2 regions of the Corynebacterium sp. CNCTC7651 genome follow, and region 2 is predicted to be linked to the other one. Evidence: predicted binding sites of a transcription regulator. Region 2 holds the regulator's gene; the other holds the start of a gene.
What was found. Region 2 encodes LexA, which represses DNA repair genes until DNA is damaged. Its sites were predicted from a motif close to CGAACANNTGTTCG; they were not measured.

Region 1 (3,208 bases), 1.0 Mb from region 2:
GCGCACTGCCGCCCCCACACGTCCAGCAATGCGTTGACCTGGGCGTCTGATGCTAATCGACGCTCCCTTCCGTAGTGCATGGTCAAACCCGACTTGCTCAGCAAGTGGCAGCGCGCAATCGCGTCGTTGACGTAGGTTGCCAGAGCGCGGGACGGGATTTGGGGATTCTCGGGCATCCAGGACCGGCCGTCCTCCGTAATCATGAAGGTCACCTGAGCCCCCGGGGCGCGTACGGCGCTGATGGGCAGAGACCGGACCATGCTAATCATGGTGAGAAATGCGGGGTAGAGGTTCTCTTTTACCGGCGGGCCGAAGCGGCTGGGCACCCGCAGAACCTTGTCTGCGGTGAGCTTGGTGTCCTTCCGCGGCTCGCGGGTCTGCTCAGCGGGATAGACCTCCTCCACCGGGTCACCGAACGGTTCCAGCAGCGCGAAATCGGCCTCGTCGCCAAAGCTGCCCCAATCGTCGGTAGCCTCGAGCTCCTCTAAGGTGAGTTCTTCTCCCAGGTCAGGGGCGATTGGCTCCACTGGATCCGTGACGTTTTCGTCGCTGGACTCCTCATCTTCCTCGTCCCCGCCCATCTGTTTGAGCAGCTTGGCCATGTTGTCGGCGCTAAGGCCCCCTTGGCCGTTGCCGATCAGTTCCGCAATCTTCAAGGCTGCCCGCAGAAACTCGCCGGAAACAGCAGGCAAGAGAAACTCCCCGTGCAGCATGCCGTCGCGGCGCTCATTGAGTTTGAAATACGGTTCGTCCGGGTCCTTATCCTTTTGATCCTGGTCCTCTAGTCCCGCCAGGGCCTTCTGAAGTTCAGGGAAGGGAAGGCGGCGGGCGAGGTCCACCAGCTCACGTTCGTTCTCGGGCGTCATGAACCGCACTAGGAAGCGGACAACGGTGTATTCGATAGCACCCTCGCGGAAAATGTCGATAAGCAGGGGAAAGTTCTTCAGCCTGCGTGCGACGGAAACGTACTCGTATGCAGTGGAAGTGGGGTAGCCCAGCTCGCGCTCAAGCCAGCGCGCGGTACTGCGGGCGCCGAAATGGCCGGCGAGCTCCAACTCGTCGAAACGCGCGATGTCCAGTAGCAGCATCGCCTTCGCGCTATTGGTGGATTCGTGATGGAGGCGAATCGAGTACACGATCTCGTTGGCGTTGGACACCATCGCGGCGCGAAAAAACGCGGCTGGGACATCAGCTGGTAGCCGGCCAAATTGTTCCAATTCGGTTGTGTACATGGGCTTTCCTCTCGGTAGTCGGCGCTTGGATGGAACATTAGGACAGGCGGCCCACCTCAAAATTTCGGCATGGGAACATGTGTTCGATGGAGGGTGCGCCGGAGTTTCCGCGCGGCAGAACTTTCCGCGCGGCGGAAAAATGGCGTCGGCACGCAGTGCCAACCGCGAGGTGGCGCGGCGGGGGAATAGAATGCGATGGATGACCCAGCCGGGTTGCAAAAGGAGGAACGGATGACAACAGCGGCAGCTGCCTGCTTCGCGGTCGCGTTCTTCCTCATCCCCGGATTCCTTGTCGCCTTGGTGTCTGGGTTGAGAGTGCCGGCTGCTGCTGCGGCGGCGCTGCCGGTGACGTTTGGTGTCATCGGCATGAGCGCGTGGATGTGGGGTCTCACGTCCGCGCCGTTCAACCTGTGGACATACGGGGTGAGCGTGGCGCTTGCGATCGGCGCGGCGGTTCTTTGGCGCTACCTGCTGGTAAAACGACCAGCGTGGACCGCGCCGCCGAAGGTTAGTGGGGCGGAGCTAGAGGAGTACGTCGCGAAGCCTTGGTGGCGTCGTGGCTTCACTCCAGAGCTTTCTTGGATCCTGCCGGCACTGGGAGTGGTGGCGGGTTCGTGGATGCTCGTTGCGGACAGGCTTGGCTGGCTTGTGCGTGCCCCGCACGGCACATACAACATCGTCCAAGGCTGGGATGTGCAGTGGCATGCGAACCTGGTGCGCTTCATCATGGATACTGGTGTCGCATCCCCAACACGGATGGGCGAGCTGCAGAACATTGAGACCCACACGCAGTTGTTGTACCCGTCCGCGTACCACGCAGGCATTGCGCTTTTCGGAGAGGCAGCTGGGTTGGACCCCATCCCGGCACTCAATATCGCGCAGGCGGTTTTGCCCGGGGTGGCGCTGCCGCTGACCATGGCGTGCCTGGTGTTCGCGTTCATGCGCTCAACTGGTGTGACCGCGCAGATTGCCGCGGCGTTTGCGGCGGCGGCAATCTATGCCGTGCCACAGGTTGCCTGGATCCCGGATTACGTGGGCATGTGGCCCTACCTATTCGCAATGTCGCTTACTGGCATTGTGGTCTGGCAGTTCGTCGCCACGCCTCGAACGCCTGCTGGGGCGCTGCCAGCGGCCCTTGGTTTCCTTGGCGTGCTCACCGCGCATCCTTCCGCGGTGACAGTGGTGGTGCTGTGCGTGGCCTTGAGCTGGCTCACCTCCACCCTGGTGCGGCCTGTGCGCTCCCGTCTTGTGGACACGCTGTGGATTGGGTTGCCCGCAATCGGTGGCACACTGGCTTTCCTGCCCCAGATCTTCGCCGGTTCGGAGCAGGCGGAAGAAGTCTCCGGCTGGGAGGCGTCAGAGGCAGCCGCAAAAACTGATGCATGGGCTAGCTCGTTTTTCATGGACACCCGCCATGTCAGCGAGTTCTTCCCGAATTTTGACCCCACCATCGCGCTGTGGCTTGCCCTCGCCGGAGCTCTAGTCTTGGTGTTCTTCCGTGGGCAAGTGTGGCCGGTGCTGTTCTACCTTGTCAGCCTCGCTGCCGCCGCGAATTCGACCCAGCCACTGGACGGTTGGGTGGGGCGCGCGCTGGCCATGATCGGCAACGTGCATTACAACACCCCGCACCGCCTGATTTTGCCGGTGGCTATGTGCGTAGTTGCCGCGGCAGCGATCGGTGTCGCCGCTGCACTACGCCTGATCACCCTCGCGCCACTTGCGGCGCGCAAGACCTCCACGGCCTGGACGGCGGCTACCACGGCTGCGTCCGTCGCGCTGGCTGCCGGTATCGGCGCAGTAGCGGCACCGCAGCTGCATGCGGCTGTCATCGAGGGAGCTCAGCGGGCATACGTCGCCCCGCGTGAGGACGGCCGAATGGTCAACGACGATGACCTCGCGGCGTTCGCCTGGCTTGCGTCACAGCCCGCGGCGTTCGAAGGCACGACGTTGGGCGATCCGGCGGACGGCCACTCGTG
Region 2 (3,208 bases):
TAGATCCGGACAGGGATGCGGACCGCCAAGCGGTGGTGGATGATGCTAAGCGCTACCTTGAAGCGCGGATGCAGAAGCTGCCTGCGAACCGGAGGAAGTCCCGCGCGTACAAGGACATCCTGTGGCGCATCGAGGAACTGCGCGTGAGCTTGTTCGCCCAGCGTCTTGGTACTCCGCAGCCGGTGAGTCAGCGGCGTATTGAGAAGCTGGCGGACAAACTGAAGTAGGCGGTTAGGGCGTGGCTGGCGCTAGAAATCTTCCCGGTCGCGGCGGCGCATGAGGCGGATTTCGGATTCGAAGTCGTCTGCGCTTTCGAAAGATTTGTAGACGGAGGCGAAACGCAGATACGCGACCTCGTCCAGCGCGCGGAGCGGCTCCAGCACCGCGAGGCCGATGTCGTTTGCGGGCACCTGAGAGCTGCCCTGCGCGCGCACCGTCTCCTCGACCTGCTGGGCGAGGCGCTTCAGGGAATCATCCGACACATCTCGGCCCTGGCACGCCCGGCGCACACCGGAGATGAGCTTATCTCTGTCAAACGGTTCACTCACGCCGTTGCGTTTGACAACGGTCAGCACCGCCTTCTCGACGGTAGTGAACCTGCCCCCGCACTCGGTGCACTCCCGGCGCCTGCGGATCGCTGCTCCCCCTTCAACGGCGCGCGAGTCGGTCACGCGGGAGTGTTCATGATGGCAGAACGGGCAATACACGGTTTGGCACCCCATCTCATGCGGCGGATGTTTTTAAGTGGCGCCAGTCTACCGCCGCCCTGGTCTAACCCCCTGGTACCGCCCCCTAGCGCGCCTGTGCGCTTGCGAATTCCGTGGCACTGCTGGCTGCGGTGCCGCCCTGGCTGCCTGCGATGGGTGCTTCCGCTGAGCTGAACACGCCGCCGAATGCGGATCCGACCAGAAGTGCGGCAGTAAAGAGGGCGCCGAGCATAATGTTGTCCCGGCGTTCGCGGGCGGATTCGAACGCAGAACCCCGCGGTGCGGACGATACCTGGCCGCGGCCGGCACCGCGTTCATGCGTTCGAGTAGTGGCCCCGAGTTGGCGAACAGCCACCCCTGCGCCTGTGCAGTGCTGCGCGGCAGGGATATCCCACACCTCCGCAGCAGTGCTTGTTGTTCCTGCGGCACCATTACCTACGGTGGTACGGGTGACGGGGCGGATTGCGATGGTCATGGTGATCTCCTCTCGTTGACTACCCAGAGCGTACGAAGCGCCCCCAACCTCCAGGGCACCGCAGGCGCTCGTATGTTCGATTTACGCTAACGTGTTCGATTTATAGCACTCCCGCTCGACACTGTCCAGCCCGGAACGGAAATGATCGAACACACTTGCCCTCCGTGATAGGTTGGGGCACGGTACGGTGAACACGGAGTAGCGAGGAGACACGATGGCCCGGAAGAAGATCGACCCCAACAGCCTTGATATGAGCACGCTGACGGACCGGCAGCGCCGCATCCTCGAGGTCATCCAGGACGCAGTTGTACTGCGCGGCTACCCGCCGAGCATTCGCGAGATTGGCGATGCCGCTGGACTGCAATCAACTTCGTCAGTGGCGTATCAGCTCAAGGAGCTGGAGAAGAAGGGGTTCCTTCGGCGCGACCCCAACAAGCCGCGCGCGGTAGACCTCCGCCACCTGCCGGACACGGCCGCGAAACCGAAGCGCAAGCCGGCGAGCCAGCCTGCTTCTACAGACGCACCCGAGGATGCCGCACAGCCGCGCTTCATCCCGGTGGTCGGCCAGATTGCCGCGGGTGCGCCCATCTTGGCCGAAGAGAACGTGGAAGCCTACTACCCCATGCCGGCCGAGCTTATGAGCGACGGTGACCTGTTCATGGTTCGCGTTGTCGGCGAATCGATGGTTGATGCCGCCATCCTGGACGGAGATTGGCTTGTGGTTCGCTCACAGCCTGTCGCAGAAGAGGGGCAGATCGTGGCCGCGCTCATCGACGGGGAGGCAACGGCGAAGGTCTTCCACAAGGACTCTTCCGGCGTGTGGCTCATGCCCCGCAACGACGCCTTCGCACCTATCAAGGGCGATGACGCGGAGATTATGGGTCTTGTGGTGTCCGTTTTCCGCTCGCTGTAGAACGGTCGTCGGCACGCAGCGCCCCCACAAACGGGGGAAACGGGCATAACCCCACGGATGCGGGCATGTCGGATCTGCGATGATGACTGCATGTACGCAGAGGAGCGCCGCCGCCAGATCGCCTCGCTGACCGCAGTGGAGGGGCGCGTGAACGTGACCGAACTGGCGCAGAAATTCGACGTTACCGCAGAGACAATCCGCCGCGATCTCGCGGTGCTGAACGACGAAGGCATTGTGCAGCGCGTGCACGGCGGCGCTGTGGCGACACAATCCTTCCTCACCACGGAGTTTCGCTACGGTTCCTGCCCGCGCAGCCAGGTGGCGGCATCTTCCTCGACTCGGGCACCACCATCAACGGCTTGGCACACTTGATTGCGACACAACCGGGTGCAGAGACATGGTCCATCGTTACCAACTCCCTGCCCATCGCGCTGGATCTCTCGACCGCCGGCCTCACCAACGTGCAGCTCCTTGGCGGAACCGTCCGCGCGATTACCCAGGCGGTTGTGGGAGACACGGCGCTGAGAACACTGGCACTCATGCGGGCGGAAGTGGCATTCATAGGCACTAACGCGCTGACCATAGACCACGGACTGTCCACCGCCGACGCGCACGAGGCTGCCGTGAAATCCTCCATGGTCACCAACGCCCGCAAGGTGGTGGTGCTGTGCGATTCCACGAAATTGGGCAACGATTATCTAGTGAGCTTTGCCCCGCTGGACGCGATCGACGTTGTCATCACAGACGGGGGTGCGCCGGAATCTCTCATCCAGGCGCTGGAGGATCGCGGGATCGAGGTCATTCTCGCCGCGGACTAACAACGCGCATGTGAGTTCGGACATCATTTTCTGTTTTTGATTGCCCGATCAGACACAGTCGGGCATTATTGAGAGTATGACCACTCAATCGGAGGGATGCAGGGCATGATTGTCACCCTCACCCCAAACCCAAGTATCGATGCCACCCTCCGCGTACCACACCTCGTTCACGGCGAGGTAGCTCGTGCGACGGCAGCGCACCGCGAGGCCGGAGGGAAAGGCATCAACGTTTCCCACGCCATTGCTAAAGCGGGCCTTGATACCGTTGCGGTTGCCCCGTGCGGCACGCCGGACC

Region 1: a site for LexA is predicted at 1,305-1,318, ahead of JZY91_RS01440 (HNH endonuclease signature motif containing protein). Genes of this name have one in related genera too.

What each region holds. Positions count from the first base shown of each region.
Region 1 covers NZ_CP071246.1:280,317-283,524, forward strand. Annotated here, with positions in the region: gene JZY91_RS01440 (HNH endonuclease signature motif containing protein) at 1-1,232, opposite strand, end outside; gene JZY91_RS01445 (DUF6541 family protein) at 1,464-3,208, shown strand, end outside.
Region 2 covers NZ_CP071246.1:1,313,364-1,316,571, forward strand. Annotated here, with positions in the region: gene hrpA (ATP-dependent RNA helicase HrpA) at 1-227, shown strand, start outside; gene nrdR (transcriptional regulator NrdR) at 249-707, opposite strand; gene JZY91_RS06360 (hypothetical protein) at 793-1,182, opposite strand; gene lexA (transcriptional repressor LexA) at 1,397-2,095, shown strand; partial or broken gene JZY91_RS06370 (DeoR/GlpR family DNA-binding transcription regulator) at 2,186-2,913, shown strand; gene JZY91_RS06375 (1-phosphofructokinase family hexose kinase) at 3,019-3,208, shown strand, end outside.